DNA from 2 places in the Streptomyces ovatisporus genome. Region 2 is predicted to be linked to the other one. Evidence: predicted binding sites of a transcription regulator. Region 2 holds the regulator's gene; the other holds the start of a gene.
The links. The regulator HspR, encoded in region 2, represses chaperone genes until heat shock. The targets are predictions, from matches to a motif close to TTGAGNNNNNNNNNCTCAA.
Positions count from the first base shown of each region.

Region 1 (10,225 bases), on a different contig from region 2:
CAGTACCTCCACCTCCAGGCTCTCCTCGCTCGCACCGGGACGCGCCCGCACCGTCACGCGGCCGTGCGGAGGGCTGTGCTTGACCGCGTTGTCGATGAGGTTCGCGACGACCTGGTGCAGACGCTCGGCGTCCGCGTAGGCCGTCAGTTCGGGCGGGGAGACGTCGAGATGCAGGTGGACGTCCGTGCGGGCGTGCCCCTGGCCCTTGCTCATGTTGGCCTCTTTGAGCACGCCCGCCAGATAGGGCCAGACCTCGAAGCGCCGGGAGTGCAGCGGGACGACACCGTTGTCCAGGCGCGAGAGGTCGAGCAGGGTCGCCACGAGTCTGCCCAGCCGGTCCGTCTGCTGGAGCGCCGTGCGCATCGTCTCCGGATCGGCTTCGGAGACGCCGTCCACCACGTTCTCCAGCACCGCGCGCAGGGCGGCGATGGGCGTGCGCAGTTCGTGCGAGACGTTGGCCACCAGCTCCTTGCGGTGCTGGTCGACGGCTTCCAGGTCGGCGGCCATGCGGTTGAAGGTCTCCGCGAGCTCGCCGAACTCGTCGCGCCGGTCGCCCCGTACACGGCGTGAGTAGTCGCCGTCGGCCATCGCCCTGGCCGCGGCCGTCATCTCGTCGAGCGGCGCCGTGAGCGACTGGGCGACGAACTGGGTGATCAGCAGCGAGGCGATGATCGAGATGATGGTGATCACCCGCAGCTCTGTCGCGGAGTTGACCGCGAAGAGCGCGAGCAGCGTGGTGATCACCACGGAGACGATCACGAGTGCCCCGAGCGCCGCCTTCACCGAGCGGTACGGGTCCAGCGGGCGCAGCCCTTCCCAGATCCTGTCGATCCAGCCCGTCCAGACGGGCTCCCAGCGGCGCCGCAGCCTCCGGTGCAGGCGGACCAGCGCACGCAGGACGAGCCCCAGGAACGTCCTGGCGGTGCGCAGCGCGGCCCTGGCGCGGGCCGCGCGGTCGGTGCGGGGACCCCTGCGGGTATCCCTGCGGGGACCCCTGCGGGAAGAGGCCACCGAAGAGGTGTCAGGCACGTCTGTCACGCCCGGCCGCCACCGTCAGGACCCGTCGAAGGCGGAGGTCGGGGAGCTTCCCGCCGCCGTCGACGACGCAGACGCCGGTGTGGGCCCGTCGCCCGGACCCGACGACGGCGTCTCCAGCGCGTAGCCCACGCCGTGCACCGTACGGATGCGGTCGGCGCCGATCTTGCGGCGGAGCGCCTTGATGTGGCTGTCGACGGTGCGCGTACCGGAGGCGTCCGCCCAGTCCCACACCTCGGCGAGCAGCTGTTCGCGCGAGAGCACCGCGCGGGGGGAGTGCGCGAGGCAGACGAGCAGGTCGAACTCGGTGGGCGTGAGATGCACGTCCTCGCCGGTGACCCGGACGCGGCGCTGCGCGTGGTCGATCTCCAGCTCGCCGAGGCGGAGTATCCCGCTGCGCGGTGTGTGCGCGGCGAGGGTGGCCCGCTCGACGCGGCGCAGCAGTACGTGCACCCGTGCGGCGACCTCGCGCATGGAGAACGGCTTCGTCATGTAGTCGTCCGCGCCGACGCCGAGCCCGACGAGCATGTCCGTCTCGTCGTCGCGTGCCGTCAGCATCAGCACGGGCACCGGCCGCTGGGCCTGGACTCTGCGGCAGACCTCGAGGCCGTCGAAGCCCGGCAGCATGACGTCGAGCACGATCAGATCGGGCTGCCAGGCCTCGGCGGTGTCCACCGCGGCAGGGCCGTCGCCGGCCGTCTGCACCTGGAAGCCCTCGGCCCGGAGGCGCATGGCGATCGCGTCCACGATCGTCGGATCGTCCTCCACGACCAGGATTCGGCGCTGAGCGCCGGGGGTGGTCGCCGCGGAGGCGTTGCTGCTCTGTGCTGGTGTGATGTTCTTCTGGTCCATTCGACCCCGCCCCTGGATGGCACCGTGGCTTGTTTGTATACGTGCTTGCAGAAGCGTAAAGGGCCCGAGTCGGCCTCGGCTATGCCGGTTTGATTGCGAAGTGAACCACGTCGGGGACGCCTCGGACGACGGGGACCTCATGGGTGCGAACCCCCTCGAATCCGGCATTGCGCAACGCATCGTCGAATGTCGGGTCGGCTTGAGCGGACCAGACGGCCAGTACGCCGCCCGGCGCCAGCCGTGCTCCGCAGGCCGCCAGTCCGGCGGGGGAGTAGAGGGACTCGTTGTCCTCCGTGACGGTCCAGCCCGGGCCGTTGTCGATGTCCAGGCAGAGGACGTCGAAGAGGTCGAAGAAGTCGAAGAAGTCGAAGAGGGGGCCGCCGGGGGTGGCGTCGTCCCCGCGCAGGTACTCCACGAGGTCCGCGTGGACGATCTCCGTACGCGGGTCGCGCAGGGCCTCGGCCGACAGCGGGGAGAGGGGGCCGCCGGGGCGGTGCCAGTCGATCACCGCTTCCTCGCGTTCCACGACAGTGATACGGCCCCAGGCCGGTTCGGCCGCCGCCTCGACGAGGGAGAAGCCGACGCCGAGCCCTCCGACGAGCAGGCGCGGGCCCGTGGACGGGCCGTGCCCGAGGCGCCCGGAACCCGGCTCCTGGCCGGAGGTTGCGGCAGTTTCCGGACTCTTCCGCCCTCGTAGCTCCTCCAGTGCCGCCCGTACGAGGAGCCGCTCGGACCGGCCGTCGGAGGTGTCCATCAGGAACGTCCCGTTGGAGATGATCTGCAGCAGCTCGCCGTGGCGCCGCAGTACGACCTCGCCGTGCGGGCCTTCGCGGCGGTCGAGCACGACGGGCGGTTCGGCGGCGGGTGCGACGGGGGATGCGGAGCCGGCTTCCAGGTGCATCCCCTGATTCTGCCGCGTGCCGCGTGCCGCGTGCCGCGTCGGCGGTCCGTCCCGGCGTTCGCTGCCCGTGCGGGGAAGCCCCGAGCGCCCTGCGGGGTTCAACAGAGGGGACTGCGGCCGTCTCACCCGTGCCGTTGCCTGCCGCCCGGTGCCGTCGCATGCCGTCGCGTCCCGCCGGGTCGGCCCGGCGATCGCTGCTGGCGAACAGAGGCTCCGGCGCGGAACATTCCTCGGGGTACATGCATTGAGTGGGCATAGCTCAACTTGCCTGCCTAGGGAGAGATCATGGCGTCGAAGTCCACAACGCTCACCCTGCCCGTGCTGCCCCTCGACGACGAGGTCGTGCTGCCGGGAATGGTGGTGCCAATGGACCTGTCCGACAGCGAGGTGCGGGCTGCGGTCGAGGCCGCGCAGGCCGCCGCCCCCGACGGTGAGAAACCGCGGGTCCTGCTCGTGCCGCGGGTCGGGGGAAGCTACGCGGGCATCGGCGTGCTCGGCCGCGTCGAGCAGGTCGGCCGGCTCGCCGACGGCGATCCCGGCGCCCTGATCCGCGGCCGGCTGCGCGTCCGGATCGGGGCCGGGACGACGGGTCCCGGCGCCGCGCTGTGGGTCGAGGGCACCGTCGTCGAGGAGTCCGCATCCCAGCCGGACGACCAGAGCGACACCGCGGCCGACCTGATGACGGAGTACAAGGCGCTCGCCGCCGACTGGCTCCGCAAGCGAGGTGCATGGCAGGTCGTCGACCGCCTTCAGCAGATCGACGACGTGGGCCAGCTCGCCGACAACGCCGGGTACTCCCCGTTCCTGTCGACCGAGCAGAAGCTGACACTGCTGGAGACCTCCGACCCGGTCGACCGGCTGCGCTTCGCGGTCGCCTCGCTGCGCGACCACCTGGCCGAGCAGAACGTCGCCGAGTCGATCGCGAAGGACGTCCAGGAAGGCGTCGACAAGCAGCAGCGGGAGTTCCTGCTGCGCCGCCAGCTGGAGGCCGTGCGCAAGGAGCTGGCCGAGCTGAACGGCGACCCGGAGGACGAGGGCGAGGACTACCGCGCCCGCGTCGAGGCCGCGGCCCTTCCCGAGCACGTGCACAAGGCGGCGCTCAAGGAGGTCGAGAAGCTGGAGCGCTCCTCCGACCAGTCGCCGGAGGGCAGCTGGATCCGTACCTGGCTCGACACCGTCCTGGAACTGCCCTGGAACGAGCGGACGGAGGACGCCTACGACGTGGCCGGGGCCCAGGCCGTCCTCGACGCCGACCACGCGGGTCTGCAGGACGTGAAGGAGCGCATCACCGAGTACCTCGCGGTGCGCAAGCGCCGCGACGAGCGCGGTCTCGGCGTGGTCGGAGGGCGGCGTGGCGGTGCGGTCCTCGCACTGGTCGGCCCGCCGGGCGTCGGCAAGACCTCCCTCGGCGAATCAGTGGCGAGGGCCATGGGGCGCAAGTTCGTCCGCGTCGCGCTCGGCGGCGTCCGGGACGAGGCGGAGATCCGGGGCCACCGGCGTACGTACGTCGGGGCGCTGCCCGGACGTGTCGTGCGGGCGGTGAAGGAAGCCGGCTCGATGAACCCGGTGGTGCTGCTGGACGAGGTCGACAAGGTCGGCTCCGATTTCCGCGGCGACCCGGCCGCGGCACTGCTCGAAGTGCTCGACCCGGCCCAGAACCACACGTTCCGCGACCACTACCTGGAGGTCGAACTCGACCTGTCGGACGTGGTGTTCCTCGCGACCGCCAACGTCCTCGAAGCGATCCCCGAGGCACTGCTGGACCGCATGGAGGTCGTGCAGCTCGACGGCTACACCGAGGACGAGAAGGTCACCATCGCCCGCGACCACCTGCTGCCCCGCCAGCTGGAGCGGACCGGCCTCGAGAGCGGTGAGGTCCGGCTGGAGGACGGCGCGCTGCGCAAGCTGGCCGCCGAGTACACGCGGGAGGCCGGCGTCCGCAACCTGGAGCGTGCGGTCTCCCGGGTGCTGCGCAAGGTGGCGGCCCAGCACGAACTGGGCGAACGGGAACTGCCCTTCGTGGTGGGCCCGGACGAGCTGCGCGGTCTGATCGGACGTCCGCACCACACCCCCGAGTCCGCCCAGGACCCGGCCGAGCGGCGTACGTCCGTGCCGGGTGTCGCCACGGGCCTGGCGGTCACGGGCGCAGGCGGTGATGTGCTCTTCGTCGAGGCGTCGCTCGCCGACCCCGAGACGGGTGGCTCCGGACTGACCCTGACCGGGCAGCTCGGCGACGTGATGAAGGAGTCCGCGCACATCGCGCTGTCGTATCTGCGGTCGCGCGGCGCGGAGTTGGAGCTGCCGGTCGCCGATCTGAAGGACCGGGGCATCCACCTGCACGTGCCGGCGGGCGCCGTGCCCAAGGACGGCCCGAGCGCGGGCGTCACCATGACCACGGCTCTGGCGTCGCTGCTGAGCGGCCGTCAGGTGCGTACGGACGTGGCGATGACGGGTGAGGTCTCCCTGACGGGACGGGTGCTGCCCATCGGCGGCGTCAAGCAGAAGCTGCTGGCGGCGCACCGGGCCGGGATCAGCACGGTGATCATCCCCAAGCGGAACGAGCCCGACCTCGACGATGTGCCCGAGGAGGTGCTGGAGAGGCTCGACGTCCGTCCCCTCTCCGACATCCGCCAGGTGCTGGAACTGGCCCTGACGCCGGCCGGGTCCGGTTGCCTGGACGGCGAACGGGAGCTCCCGGTGGCTGCCTGACCGGCCCCGAACACACCGGCCCAGAGCCGGAGTTGAGAGTGTCTCGCATCCCCCGTGCTCGGGGCGGCAGCCGTCGACGCGGCGAACGGGAGCTCCCGGTGACGGCCGTGCAGCCGTCACCGGGCACCCCCTCCCGGCTGGGAGCGCCGCGCCGGGGCCGGAACTCCGGCGCGGCGCGGGGCGCGGGCTCCCGTGACTGTCGGCCGGCCGCCGTCAGCCGTTGGCGAGCGCCTTCAGACGGTCCATCGAACCGTTGAAGGAGTTGTGGTCACCCACGATCGGGCCGGTCGAGGTGTACTGCCAGAAGGTGTGGAAGCCCCAGCCGTTCGGCAGCGTGCCGGGCGCGGACGCGTACCGGGCGATCCACAGCGGGTTGGTGTTCCCGAAGCCGCCGTTGTTGCCGGTGCAGGTCGTCCACCAGTCCGTGGTCGTGTAGATGACGGCGTCGCGGCCGGTGCGCGCCTTGTAGGTGTTCGTGAAGTCCCTGATCCAGTTGACCATCGCGGACTGGCTGAGCCCGTAGCAGGTGGCCCCGTACGGGTTGTACTCGATGTCGAGCACCCCGGGGAGCGTCTTGCCGTCCCTGCTCCAGCCGCCGCCGTGGTCGGCGAAGTAGTTGGCCTGGGCGGCACCGCTCGAGTTGTTCGGCAGAGCGAAGTGGTACGCGCCGCGGATCATGCCGATGTTGTACGAGCCGTTGTACTGCTGCGTGAAGTACGGGTTCGTGTACGACGTGCCCTCGGTCGCCTTGACGTAGGCGAACTTCACGCCGCTGCTCCACAGGGACGACCAGTTCACGTTCCCCTGATGGCTGCTCACGTCGACGCCTTCGACGGTCGCGGTGAGGGACTCGGGCGGGGTGCCGTCCGTGGGGTCGCCGCCTTCGTGCATCCGTACGCCGACGCCCATCGACGCCTCTCCGGGCTTGACGGGCGTCTCGTCCTGGGGAGCCGCGTTCGCCGCACCGGGAGAAGTGAGGACGAGTGCGAGTGCAGAGATGAACATTCCGGCCGCAGTGAGGATGCTGCGTCTGCGGCGGGCCGTGCCGGATCTGTAACCGGGCATCGCTGCCTCCGAAACCGTGGGTGGGGGTGGGGCGACCTGCCACCTGGTGTGGGCATGTCAGATTGACCGTACGCGCGTAGACAGAGGTGTGGAAGAGCACAGGTCGCCGCCGGTGGTCCAGACCTGCGAAATACTTCCGTAGCTGGGACGATCCCCGTCATCGACGGGAACTTTCTGCACGGAAACCTGGGAGAGGGCGCATACGTGGACGAGTCCATGCGGAAGTACGCACCCGAAGTACTGGAACTGGAGCGGGAACTGGCGGTCTTTCTGCGGCGTGCCCGCGCCTTCTCGGGGGAGTTGTCCCGCGAGGTGCATCCCGAACTCGAGCCCGCCGCCTACGGACTCTTCGTGCGCCTGGAGGAGACCGGGGCCCAGCGCGCCACGGAGCTCGCGGCGTTCTTCGGCGTCGGCAAGGCCACCGTCAGCCGTCAGCTCCGCGCCCTGGAGGAGCTCGGACTGATCGCCCGTTCCCCCGACCCCGCCGACGGCCGCGCCTCCCTCGTCCATCTCACGGCCGACGGGCGCGAGCGCTTCGCGCAGGTGCGGGACGCGCGGCGGGCCGAGTACGTGCGCAAGCTGGCGGCCTGGGACCCGGCCGAGGTCGCCGAGCTGGCGAGGCTGCTCCACCAGCTCAACGGGCTTGTCGACGCGGGAAGTGACGCCTGACGGGTGGAGGAGCCCCCCGGTGGGACGGCCGGCCGCCTCCCGCCCGGGAGCGCCGGCCCCGTCTAGCGGAATACCGCGAGCACGGCTGACGCGTCGTCATGTGCCTTGCCGCGAGGATGCGCTGAGCCCTCCGGGTCGTCCCGCTCGGCCTTGCGTACCTGCCCCACCAGTGAACCCGTCCCCTTTTCCCGTACGAGCCGCAGGAGTCCGGCCCAGTCGCCGAGGCCGAAGACCTCGCTCCAGCGTGCCGCCCCGTCGGTGAGGGCGAGCAGTGCGCGTACATCCGCCCGCGGCGCGCTTCCTGTCACGGTGCGCGAGGCGACAGCCGGGTCCGCGGCCGCCGTGTAGAAGCCCGTGCCGTCGGGGGAGTTGCGCAGCGCTTCGACGGCACGGACGTATTCGTCCCTGGCCGCGGCCCGTTCGGGGGAGCCCCCGGGCAGCGCGCGCACGCGGTCGCGCAACGCGGTGACGTGCGCCGGGAGTTGACCGAGCCGGGGGTCGCGCAGGGCTTCGACGGTGCCGTCCAGGTGCTCCATCAGCAGCGCCGAGTCCGAGAGCACCAGGTGCTCGACCCGCTCCTCGTCCCAGCGGGCGGCGACCACGGTCGACTGAGGCGTCCGCTTGTGAGAAAGGTCACAAGTCGCACAATGTGCCGCGGCTGTCCGGGAGATGGCCGACTCCAGGCATTCGGCCAGCGTCAGATCCCGTCGGCTCGCGGAGAGTTCGAGCAGCGAGCCGCCGAGCCGCGCCGTGAACCAGGGGACGCCGTGCAGGCACCCGGTGTCCTCCTGAGGGGGCGTCACGCCGTCTAGCACGACCAGCGCGCCGCCCTGTCCGGACGAGGGCAGAGCCGCCGACGCGTAGTCCTCGTTGGGGTGCCGGGGATCGCCGGGCTCGCTGGTCATCTCGATGCGCATGGGCGTCAGTCTGCCGGAGCGTGCGCAGGGCGGACGGGCCGGTGACGGCGGTGTCAAGGGGTTGGACCCGGCCGGTACCGGCAGGTCAGAGGCGTGCGCGGTGCGGAGTTGACCGGAATGCGTGGGTCCGGAAGTATGCGAGCGCGCATCTTGCCAGGACCCTCCCGGGATTTCCAACCGGCGCCCCGGGACAGGGCCGTTGGCGTGCGTGGACGGAGTTGTTCGCCGACTCCCGAGTGGGGTTCACTCCTTCGGGTGGCCCGGCAGGAGATCGTCGTCCGCCTCTCATCCGTGCTTGAAAGGGTCGGAAGGGGGCCGGGGGCGCACGGGGGCGGAGCCCACTCCTGCAACAAGAGGTTGGTATGCGCCACCCTGGCTGGCCCGGGGGGAGGCCCCGACGAGATTGCGAGTACGGGTGCGGACGAAGCTACTGCGGAAACCGGCCGGACCAGCTGGGTCCCCGGCCCAGACCGCGAGCCCGGAGAAGGCTTCCGGCTCCCGGGCCCGGGCTGCCGGACGCCGCTCACGGGTACGCAACCGGCTGCTGGCCGGCGTCGCGCTGTGTTCCCTGGCCGTCATCGGTGCCGGTACGCCCGCCGTGCTCAACGGCACCGACAACCTCGCCGAATCGCAGGAGCTGGTCGAGCGGGCCGAGCTCGGCAAGCGCTCCGTCGCCCTCGCGCACGCCCTCGCCGACGAACGTGACGGCATGGTCGAGTACGTCGCCGCGGGGCGCACGAGCCGGGACGGCGCGGGAATAACGGAGGAGCAGCGCGCCCGCGTCGACCGCCAGGTCACCGAGATCAGGCAGACCGCGCCCGCGAAGGTGAAGAGCACCCTGGACCAGCTCTCCCGCATCCGGCAGGACGCCCAGGCGGGGCAGAGCAACGCGCAGGACATCTACGAGGCCTACACCGGGACGATCGGACGGCTCCAGGACGTGAGCCTCACCGTCGCGCGCTCCCTGCCCGCCCGCGCGCAGGCCGCCGACGCGCCGGGTGGGCTCGGCAGCGCGCACGCCCTGCCGGACCTGGGCCGCGCCGTCGAGCAGGCGTCCGCCGTGCGCGGCCTGCTGCGTGCAGCACTCGCCGGCGACGGGGCGCAGCAGCGTCTGACGGCCGAGGCCCAGCGGGCGAACGTACGGGAGCAGGCCGCCCTGGAGGACTTCGGCGACGCCGCGGGCACGCAGGCGTCCGAACGGTTCGCCAAGACGGTCACGGGTGCCGACGTCACGCTCGCCGAGCGGTACCTGGCCAGGCTCACCGATCAGCCGTACCTGGACGCCCGCGACCGCGCGATGAACGGCGAGCGCATCGACGCGGCGCTGTCCGCGCGCATCGACAGCATGCGCGGCGTCCATTCGTCGTTCGCCGCCGAGGAGTTGAGGCGGCTGGAGCAGCTGCGCGACGACGACGTGACGGCCCTGGAGCTGCGCATCGCCCTCGTCGCCGGCTGTCTGCTGCTCGCGGTCGGCATCAGCGTGCAGACGGCGCGCTCGATGGCCCGTCCGCTCTCCGTGCTTAAGCGCGGGTCGCGAAGGCTCGCCACCGACCCGGTGGGGGAGAAGGCGGTCGCCTACCGCGGCAGGAACGACGAGTTCGCCGAGGTCGTGGAGGCGCTCAACCAGCTCCGCGAGTCTGTCGTCGCGGCCCACGAGCGCGCCGGTGAGGCGGAGGCCGACAACGCCTATCTCGTCCGCTCCAAGGACACGCTCACCGCCGAACGTGACCGGCTGCGCGGCGAGTACGCGGCGCTCAAGGAGCACGTCGACTCCCTGTCGGGCGCCGTGCACGGCACGTTCGTGAATCTCGCCCTGCGCACCCTCGGCCTCGTCGAACGCCAACTCGGCGTCATCGAGGGGCTGGAGGACCAGGAGAGCGACCCCGGGCGGCTGAGCACCCTCTTCAAGCTCGACCATCTGGCGACCCGTATGCGGCGGTACAGCGAGAACCTGCTGCTGCTCGCCGGCTCCGAACACGTCACGTCGCACCATTCGGGCCCTGTACCGCTGCTGGACGTGCTGCGGGCCGCCATCAGTGAGATAGAGCGCTACGAGCGTGTGGAGCTCGGCTCCCTG
Region 1 is NZ_JBHSFH010000004.1:267,919-278,143, forward strand. It holds gene ACFPA8_RS06040 (HAMP domain-containing sensor histidine kinase) at 1-867, opposite strand, end outside; gene ACFPA8_RS06045 (response regulator transcription factor) at 1,054-1,887, opposite strand; gene ACFPA8_RS06050 (spermidine synthase family protein) at 1,967-2,788, opposite strand; gene lon (endopeptidase La) at 3,074-5,497, shown strand; gene ACFPA8_RS06060 (lysozyme) at 5,711-6,562, opposite strand; gene ACFPA8_RS06065 (MarR family winged helix-turn-helix transcriptional regulator) at 6,779-7,231, shown strand; gene ACFPA8_RS06070 (protein phosphatase 2C domain-containing protein) at 7,294-8,148, opposite strand; gene ACFPA8_RS06075 (sensor histidine kinase) at 8,564-10,225, shown strand, end outside.
Region 1: the regulator HspR is predicted to act here: its motif matches at 3,033-3,051, upstream of lon (endopeptidase La).

Region 2 (10,225 bases):
GTCGCCGCCCAGACGGACCTCCTGGGACACCTGCTCGACGAGCTGGGCATCGGCCGGGCGAACATCGTCGCGCACGACATCGGCGGCGCCATCGGCCAGCGCTTCGCCCTCGCCCACCCCGAGCGGGTGCGGCGACTGATGATGATCGACTCGGTCAGTTACGACTCGTGGCCGTCCTCGACCTGGCGGAAGATCATCGACGAGAACCTCGACGACTTCATGAGCATGTCGCAGGACGCGTTCAACGACCTGCTGTCCCGTCAGCTAGAGATGACCGTCGCCGACGAGTCGCTCATGACCGCGGAGCTCCTCCAGGCATACCTGGCACCCCATCAGTCCCCGCTGGGCCGCGTCTCCTTCTTCGAGCACCAGGTGCGCCACTACGACGCGAAGTACACGGAGGAGATCAGCGACCGGCTCGGACGCCTGACCATGCCCGTCCGCATCATGTGGGGCGAGCGGGACCAGTGGCAGCCCCTCGAGTACGCGAAGCGGCTCAGCAGCCACATCCCCGGCGCCGATCTCGTCGTCGTCCCCGAGGCCGGCCACTTCCTCATGGAGGACGCCCCCGAGCGCGTCGTCCGCGAGATCGACGACTTCCTCACGGCCCCGCCGCAGTGACTGCGTACCGGCGGTCCACGGCACCGGCAGCGCACCCCGACGGGTCGGGAGGCCGCGGCGGGGGCTGACGCCCCGCACCGCCGCCTCCGCACGTGCCCCGTGCCCCGCACGTGTCCCGTGCCCCGCACGTGTCCCGCGCCCCGTCCGGGCTCACGCGCCGCCCTCGCTCACACTCCGCGCGCCGAGCCGACCACCAGGCCCCCGCCGTCCGGCGCGGCGTCCACCCGCACGGTGTCGCCGTCGAGCACCTCGCCGGAGAGGATCTCGCGGGCGAGCCGGTCGCCGATCGCTGTCTGCACGAGGCGGCGCAGCGGCCGTGCACCGTACGCCGGGTCGTTGCCCTCCCGCGCCAGCCACTCCAGTGCCTCCGGGGTGACCTCCAGCTCCAGCCGCCGCTCCGCGAGCCGCCGCCGCAGTCCGTCGATCTGCAGCGCGGCGATGCGGCTCAGCTCGTCCGTGCTCAGGGCCGAGAAGACGACCACGTCGTCCAGCCGGTTGAGGAACTCGGGCCGGAAGGACGAACGTACGGTGGCGAGCACCTTCTCCTTCTTCTCCTCCTCCTTCTCCAGAGGGTCCATCAGGTACTGGCTGCCCAGGTTGGAGGTGAGGACGAGGATGGCGTTGCGGAAGTCCACGGTGCGGCCCTGGCCGTCGGTGAGGCGCCCGTCGTCGAGGACCTGGAGCAGCACGTCGAAGACCTCGTGGTGCGCCTTCTCCACCTCGTCCAGGAGCACGACGGAGTACGGACGCCGCCGCACCGCCTCGGTCAGCTGGCCGCCCTCCTCGTAGCCGACGTAACCGGGGGGAGCCCCGACCAGCCGCGCCACCGAGTGCTTCTCGCCGTACTCGCTCATGTCGATGCGGACCATCGCCCGCTCGTCGTCGAAGAGGAACTCCGCGAGGGCCTTGGCCAGTTCGGTCTTCCCGACGCCGGTCGGGCCGAGGAAGAGGAAGGAGCCGGTGGGCCGGTCGGGGTCCGCGATGCCGGCCCGCGTGCGCCGGACGGCGTCGGAGACGGCCTTGACGGCTTCGCCCTGGCCGATGAGCCGCCTGCCCAGCTCCTCCTCCATGCGCAGCAGCTTCTGCGTCTCGCCCTCCAGCAGCCGCCCGGCGGGGATGCCGGTCCAGGAGGCGACGACGTCGGCGATGTCGTCCCTGCCGACCTCCTCCTTGACCATCGTCTCCCGCTCGGGCTGCGAAGCGGCCTCCTCCTCGGCAGCGGAGGCCTCCTCCAACTCCCTTTCCAGGCTGGGGATCTCGCCGTAGAGCAACTGCGAGGCCGCCTCGAAGTCCCCTTCGCGCTGGGCGCGTTCCGACTGCCCACGCAGTTCGTCGAGCTTCTCCTTCAGCTCACCGACGCGGTTGAGGCCCTGCTTCTCCTTCTCCCAGCGAGCGGTCAGACCCCGCAACTCCTCCTCGCGGTCGGCCAGTTCGAGACGCAGCCGCTCCAGGCGCTCGACGGAGCCGGGATCGGTCTCGTTGGCGAGGGCCATCTCCTCCATCTTCAGCCTGTCGACGGAGCGCTGGAGTTCGTCGATCTCGACGGGCGAGGAGTCGATCTCCATGCGCAGCCGGGACGCGGCCTCGTCGACGAGGTCGATCGCCTTGTCCGGCAGGAACCGGGAGGTGATGTAGCGGTCGGAGAGCGCGGCGGCGGCCACGAGAGCGCTGTCCGCGATCTGAACCTTGTGGTGTGCCTCGTACCGGCCCTTGAGCCCGCGCAGGATCGCGATGGAGTCCTCCACCGTGGGCTCCGCCACGAGCACCTGCTGGAAGCGGCGCTCCAGAGCGGCGTCCTTCTCGATCCGCTCGCGGTACTCGTCGAGCGTGGTGGCGCCGACCATCCGCAGCTCGCCGCGGGCGAGCATCGGCTTGAGCATGTTGCCCGCGTCCATGGCGGAGTCGCCGCCGGCGCCCGCACCGACGACCGTGTGCAGCTCGTCGATGAAGGTGATGATCTGGCCGTCGCTCTCCTTGATCTCCGACAGCACGGTCTTCAGACGTTCCTCGAACTCGCCGCGGTACTTCGCGCCTGCCACCATCGCGCCCAGGTCCAGCGCCCACAGCCGCTTGTCGCGCAGCGACTCGGGCACGTCGCCCTTGACGATCCGCTGTGCGAGCCCCTCCACGACCGCGGTCTTGCCGACGCCGGGCTCGCCGATGAGCACCGGGTTGTTCTTCGTACGCCGGGAGAGCACCTGCACGACGCGCCGGATCTCCTGGTCCCGCCCGATGACGGGGTCGAGCCTGCCCTCGCGGGCAGCGGCGGTGAAGTCGGTGCCGAACTTCTCCAGTGCCTTGTACGTGCCCTCCGGGTCGGGCGTCGTCACACGCCGGCTTCCGCGCACTGACTGGAACGCCTCCAGCAGCTTCTTGTCCGTGGCGCCGTTGTCCCGGAGCAGGTCGGCCGTGTGCCCGCCCTTGGCGGCGAGGGCGATCAGCAGGTGCTCGGTGGAGACGTACGCGTCGCCGAGGTCCTTGGCCCGCTGGGCGGCGTCGGCGATGACCGACAGCAGGGGACGGTCGGGCTGCGGCTTGCCGACCGTCGACCCCTTGACGCTGGGGAGCGCGGCGAGCAGCCGCTCGGCGCCCGAGCGGAGTGCGGCCTGATCGGCGTCGGCGGCGGCGAGCAGGTCGGACACGTTCTCGTTGTCCTCGCCCTGGAGCAGCGCGAGGAGCAGGTGGGCAGGGGTGATGTCGGGGTGTCCGTCCGTCACCGCACGGTCGTTCGCCCCACTGATCGCGTCACGGCTCTTGTTCGTCAGCTCGGCGTCCACTTGCGTGCGTGCCTCCTTCGTCTCGCTTCGTCTGCTCCGGCCCGGCCGGGCCGGTCCCGCCTTCCACTGAAGTCTTCAGCATCCAGCAAGTTGAGTCTATTCCACTCAACTATTGCCGCGTTACGTTCGTTCCCATGACGAGTACGTCCCCATCTCCCGCTCTCAACGTCCCCGAAGCCCTCGCGGCCTTCTGGCGCGAACGCCACTACTCCACGCTCACGACCCTCCGGCCCGGTGGCACCCCGCACGTGGTGCCCGTCAGCGTCACCTTCGAACCGGACACGGCAACGGCCCGCGTCGTCTCACGCCGCACCAGCAAGAAGGTGCGCAACATCGCCGAAGCGGGCGAGAAAGGCATGCGGGTCGCGCTCTGCCAGGTCGACGGCGGACGCTGGTCGACGCTGGAAGGCCGCGCCCGCATCCGTACGGAGGCGGACGTGGTCTCGGACGCCGAGCGCCGCTACGAGGAGCGCTACGGCCGCCGTCCCCGGCCCAACCCGGAGCGCGTACTGATCGAGATCGCCGTGGACCGCACGATGGGCCGGGGCATCTGACACGGCGCGGCACGGCAGGAGGCGCAGCAGCCAGGACGCGCCTCCTGCCGCCTCCTGCCAGGACGGGCGCCCGCCTCGGCGGCCGTGTGCTCCGGGGTTCCCTCAGCGGCCCCCGATCTCCTTCAGCACCGTCTTCGCCGACCTCGGGTAGGGCCGTCCCAGCAGCTCGTCGTCCGAGCCGACCGACGTGACCGCCACCAGCGTCCCCGCCCCCCGCGCCTTGTCGAAGTCCCGGAGCCACGGACCGCCGCTGACGCCCTGCGTCAGCCGGCACGGCTCGAGCGCCAGGGCTCCGACGTTGGCCGCCGCGATCTCGCCGCGCCCGTAGCGGTGGGCCTTCCCCGCGCAGTAGTTGAGCGTCTCCCCGTCGTACGGCGAGGTGACCGGGTAGCCGAGCGTGGCGGTGGTGCCGCCCGGAACCGGCTCCGTCTTCAGGGTGTTCGCACCGTGGACGTCCTGGATGGTGCGCCCGCCCCGCTTCTCCATCCGCAGGAACGCCCAGTCGTGCGGAAGGATCGTCTCCAGCTCCTTCTTCACGTTCCAGCCGGGTGCCGTCCGCCACGACTCCGCCTTCCAGCCCTTCGCGAGCACGGCCTTCGGGCCGCCCTCCCCCTCGTAACCGGGCTGGAAGTAGACCGCCTCCGGCTTCTGCGGACGCTCCGGGCTGGCGATGCAGTGGGCGGCGGTGGCCACCACACTGCCGCTCGGAGAGTCGACGACGGCGGCCGAGCAGGACTCGACCTGATTGCCCGACAGCTTCGCGACGAGCCTCCCCACCGTCTTGACGGTCCCGTGCGGCCACCGGCTCCCCTCGGAGGGCGGCGGGTAGGGCGTCGGCGCCCCGGCCGCCCCCATCACGGCCAGAGCGGTGGTGCATGTCACGAAAGCGGCGAGTGCCGCGCGCGTCGACGTCATGCCCCCACGCTCGGACCGACCCGCCGCTGCGGCCAACTGCACACACCCGGTCGGGTTACACCCGCATGTTCCGCGCCGTACCGCCGTACGTGTCGGGCAGGCTGCACGGCGGCCGTTGCACAGCACCGCCGCCTCCGGGGAAACCCGGTGTCAGGACGCCGCGTCCGGCATTACGCTCCCCGGCATGACCCTGGAGTGGGAACAAGTTCTGATCGACGCGGCGGACCCCGTCGCGCTGGGCTCCTGGTGGGCGGAGGCGCTGGGCTGGGTGGTGGTCGACGAATCCGCCGAGGAATACGAGATCCGGGAGACTCCCGACCGCCTCCCCGGGCTGCTCTTCGTGCTCGTCCCGGATGCCAAGGTCTCCAAGAACCGGCTGCATCTCGACTTCCGTCCCGACGACCAGGAGGCGGAGGTGGCCCGCCTCCTGGCGCACGGCGCCCGCCACGCGGACGTGGGCCAGGGCGAGGAGTCCTGGGTCGTCCTCGCGGACCCGGAGGGCAACGAGTTCTGCGTGCTGGGCCCGCGCCGCACGTGACGCCGGGCACCGCACCGGGCCCGGCAGGCCGAAGCCCCCTGCGCGCCGCACGCGCGAGGGGGCCGTCCCGGTCCGGGGGTGCGCTCAGTCGCGGCTCTTCTTGGGACGCCAGACGACCAGTGCGCCGGACTGCGGATGCACGTCCTGGTACGGCACCAGGTCACGCCGGTAGGAGGCGTGGACCTGCGCCTCGCGCTGCCGCATGGCCGCCGCTGCGCCCTCGACCGCCTGCTGGAGTTCGACGACACGGGACTTGAGCGCGGCGACCTGGTTCTCCAGTTCGATGATGCGCTTGATGCCCGCGAGGTTGATGCCCTCGTCCTGGCTCAACTCCTGCACCTGACGCAGCAGTTCGATGTCCCGCGCGGAGTACCGCCGGCCACGTCCGGCCGCCCGGTCCGGTGAGACGAGGCCGAGGCGGTCGTACTGGCGCAGCGTCTGCGGGTGCAGGCCCGAGAGCTGAGCAGCCACCGAGATGACGTACACCGGTGACTCGTCCGTCAGCTGATAAGGATTGCGTCGTCCGCCCCGGCCGTTCACCTCAGTCTCCCTTCGCGGCCTTGAACAGCTGGGCCCTCGGGTCCTCCGCTGCCGTCGCCTCGCGGTAGGACTCCAGGATGCCCTTCGCCTTGTCGCTCAAATCCTTGGGTACCGATACGTCGATGGTGACCAGCAGATCGCCGCGCGTCCCGTCCTTGCGGACTGCGCCCTTTCCGCGTGCCCGCATCGTACGGCCGCTCGGCGTTCCCGGCGGCAGTTTGAGCGTGACGGGCGGACCGCCGAGCGTCGGCACCTTGATCTCGCCGCCGAGCGCCGCCTCCGGGTAGGTGACGGGCACGGTCACCGTCAGGTTGTCGCCGCGGCGGCCGAAGACCGGATGCCGGTCGACGTGCACGATCACATAGAGGTCACCGGCCGGACCGCCCCGCTCGCCGGGTGCGCCCTTGCCGCGCAGCCTGATGCGCTGCCCGTCGCTGACGCCCGCGGGGATGCGGACCTGCATGGTGCGCGAACTCGTCGCCTTGCCGGACCCCTTGCACGTGTCGCACGGGTCCTGGGCGATCAGGCCGCGGCCCTTGCAGTCCAGGCACGGGTCGGTCAGCGAGAAGCCGCCACCCCCGCCGCGTGAGACCTGGCCGGTCCCGACGCAGGTGGGGCACACCCGGGGTGTGCCGTTCTTGTCGCCCGTGCCGGCGCACGCCTTGCACGCCGCGGACGACGACATGCGCAGCGGAACGGTGGCGCCGTCGACGGCCTCGGTGAAGCTGAGCGTCACCTCGGACTCGACGTCCTGACCCCGGCGGGGCTGCGTACGCGTACCGGCGCCGCCGCGGTTGAACAGACCGCCGAAGACGTCACCGAGACCGCCGCCGAAGCCGCCGGCGCCACCGGGACCGCCGGGGCCACCGCCCGGCTGGCCGCCCCCGAAGAGGTCGCTCAGGTCGAAGTTGAAACCGCCCGCGCCGCCGGGACCACCGGGCCCGCCGGTCCTGATCCCGCCGTTGCCGAACAGGGTGCGCGCCTCGTCGTACTCCTTGCGGCGCTTGGCGTCGCCCAGTACGTCGTACGCCTCCGAAGCGTTCTTGAAGCGCTCCTCGGCCTTGGCGTCGCCCCTGTTGGCGTCGGGGTGGTTCTCGCGTGCGAGCTTGCGGTAGGCCTTCTTGATCTCGGCCTCGGTGGCGTCCTTCGGGACGCCGAGAACCTTGTAGTAGTCCTTCTCGATGAAGTCCTTCGTACTCATCCGCGGCGTCCCTCCTCCCGCTCGGTACCCCGGTCGGAGACCGGCCCGCCGTCCGGGCCGGTCCCCCTGCCGATGGCCGGCTCGCTTCCGTGGTCAGCCCTGCTCGGGGCCACCGTTCTCCTCTTCGTCGGCGGGCTCCTCGCCTGCCGGGGCCTGAGCACCCGGCTGCGGCTCAGCGACACCGACCCTGGCGGGACGGATCGTACGCTCGCCGATGCGATACCCGGGCTGAAGGATCTGCACGCACGTCGTCTCCGTGACGTCGGGCGAGTACGAGTGCATCAGCGCCTCGTGCACAGTCGGGTCGAAGGGCTCCCCCTCCTTGCCGAACTGCATCAGACCCATCTTGGCGGCGACCATCTCCAGCGACTCGGCGACGGACTTGAATCCGCCGACGAGTTCGCCATGGTCCCGCGCACGGCCGATGTCGTCGAGCACGGGCAGCAGCTCCGTCAGCAGGTTCGCGACAGCGACCTCCTTGACGGCGGCGCGGTCCCGCTCGACGCGGCGGCGGTAGTTCTGGAACTCGGCCTGGAGACGCTGCAGATCCTGCGTGCGCTCGTGCAGCGCCGTGCGGGTCTGGTCCAGCTGGGCGGTCAGCGCCGCCTCCTGCGGGCCCAGGTCCGCGGCCTGGCCCTGGACCTGCCCCTGGAGCGGTTCCTGTCCGCCCTGGCCTTCCTGCTCGGTCTCGGTCACGTCCCCGGCCCCGTCCGCCGGGCCCCCCGCCTCGTCGGCGGGGGAAGCACCGGCGGCCTGCGCCGCAGCGTCATCGGGCTGTACGGCGTCGGTGGGGACGTCGGACTTCTGGTCGAAGCCCGGGGTCTCCTCCGTCACGCTGCACCATCCTTCGGCTTCTGCTCGTCGTCCACGATCTCGGCGTCCACGACGTCGTCGTCACCGTCGGCCTTGGCCCCGCCGCCCGCGGCGCCCTCGGCCCCGCCCTGCGCGCCGGCCTCACCCTGAGCGGCCTGCGCGTCGGCGTACATGGCCTGACCCAGCTTCTGGCTGGTCGCCGCGACCTTCTCGCTGGCCTCGCGGATCGCCGCGGTGTCCTCGCCCTTCAGCTTCTCCTTCAGCTCCTCGACGGCGGCCTCGACCTCGGTCTTGATCTCGCCGGGGACCTTCTCCTCGTTGTCCTGGAGGAACTTCTCCGTCGTGTAGACCAGCTGCTCGGCCTGGTTGCGCGTCTCGGCGGACTCGCGGCGCTTGGCGTCCTCGTCGGCGTACTGCTCGGCATCGCGCATCATGCGCTCGATGTCTTCCTTCGGCAGCGCCGAGCCGCCGGTGACGGTCATCCGCTGCTCCTTGCCCGTTCCGAGGTCCTTCGCGGAGACGTGCATGATGCCGTTCGCGTCGATGTCGAAGGTGACCTCGATCTGGGGGACGTTGCGCGGAGCGGGCGGCAGGCCCGTCAGCTCGAACATGCCGAGCTTCTTGTTGTACGCCGCGATCTCGCGCTCGCCCTGGAAGACCTGGATCTGCACCGACGGCTGGTTGTCCTCGGCCGTGGTGAAGGTCTCCGAGCGCTTCGTCGGGATCGTGGTGTTCCGCTCGATCAGCTTGGTCATGATGCCGCCCTTGGTCTCGATGCCGAGGGACAGCGGGGTGACGTCCAGCAGCAGGACGTCCTTGACCTCGCCCTTGAGCACACCGGCCTGGAGGCTGGCGCCGATGGCGACGACCTCGTCCGGGTTGACGCCCTTGTTCGCGTCCTTGCCGCCGGTCAGGTCGCGGACCAGCTCCGCGACGGCGGGCATACGGGTCGAGCCGCCGACGAGAACGACGTGGTCGATCTCGGACAGCTGGATGCCGGCGTCCTTGATGACGTTGTGGAACGGCGTCTTGCAGCGCTCCAGCAGGTCCTGGGTGAGCTGCTGGAACTGGGCGCGCGTGAGCTTCTCGTCCAGGTGCAGCGGGCCCTCGGCGGAAGCCGTGATGTAGGGCAGGTTGATGTTGGTCTCGGTGGAGCTGGACAGCTCGATCTTCGCCTTCTCCGCGGCCTCGCGGAGACGCTGGAGAGCCATCTTGTCCTTGCCGAGGTCCACGCCGTGGCCGGAGTGGAACTGCTTGACCAGGTGGTCGACGACGCGCTGGTCCCAGTCGTCACCGCCGAGGTGGTTGTCGCCGTTGGTGGCCTTCACCTCGACGACGCCGTCGCCGATCTCCAGCAGCGAGACGTCGAAAGTACCGCCACCGAGGTCGAAGACCAGGATCGTCTGGTCCTCCTTCTCGAGCCCGTAGGCGAGGGCGGCGGCGGTCGGCTCGTTGACGATGCGCAGCACGTTGAGGCCCGCGATCTCACCGGCCTCCTTGGTGGCCTGGCGCTCGGCGTCGTTGAAGTACGCCGGGACGGTGACGACCGCGTCCTCGACCTTCTCGCCGAGGTAGGCCTCCGCGTCCCGCTTCAGCTTCTGCAGGATGAAGGCGCTCATCTGCTGCGGATTGAAGTCCTTGCCGTCCAGGTTGATCTTCCAGTCGGTGCCCATGTGGCGCTTGACCGACCGGACCGTCCTGTCGACGTTGGTGACGGCCTGACGCTTGGCCACCTCGCCGACGAGCACCTCGCCGTTCTTCGCGAACGCCACGACGGACGGCGTGGTCCTGGCGCCCTCGGCGTTGGTGATGACGGTGGGCTCACCGCCTTCGAGAACACTGACGACGGAGTTCGTCGTGCCCAGGTCGATGCCGACCGCACGTGCCATTTCGGTTTCCTCCAGCTGATGTCTTGAGTGAAGCTGACTCAAGAGTGCACGGCGGAAGGGGGAACGTCAAACGCCTTGAGTGGAAGCGACTCAACTCTTATGCCGACTTTATGCGCACCCGACCACTGAACAGGCACGGAGAGGGGGCCGGGTAACGGCGAACCGGGGGACGAGCCGCACACCGCACTGACCGCGCGCCCCCGCGACGCAGATCACCGCGCGCCCGGGTACCAGCACCCCCGGGAAAGTGGGTACTCTCGAACGGACTAGATAAGTTACCGCTTAGTACGCAAGAGCGAGCCGGGCAGCCGCACGCATGCTCGCCCGCAGGTCCGAGGAGCCTCCATGCAACTCGCCGCGATCGTCGTTTCGCTGGT
Region 2 is NZ_JBHSFH010000007.1:720,226-730,450, reverse strand. It holds gene ACFPA8_RS17045 (alpha/beta fold hydrolase) at 1-621, shown strand, start outside; gene clpB (ATP-dependent chaperone ClpB) at 789-3,398, opposite strand; gene ACFPA8_RS17035 (pyridoxamine 5'-phosphate oxidase family protein) at 3,533-3,952, shown strand; gene ACFPA8_RS17030 (trypsin-like serine peptidase) at 4,055-4,867, opposite strand; gene ACFPA8_RS17025 (VOC family protein) at 5,052-5,405, shown strand; gene ACFPA8_RS17020 (heat shock protein transcriptional repressor HspR) at 5,490-5,945, opposite strand; gene dnaJ (molecular chaperone DnaJ) at 5,947-7,146, opposite strand; gene grpE (nucleotide exchange factor GrpE) at 7,240-7,980, opposite strand; gene dnaK (molecular chaperone DnaK) at 7,977-9,848, opposite strand; gene ACFPA8_RS17000 ((Fe-S)-binding protein) at 10,194-10,225, shown strand, end outside.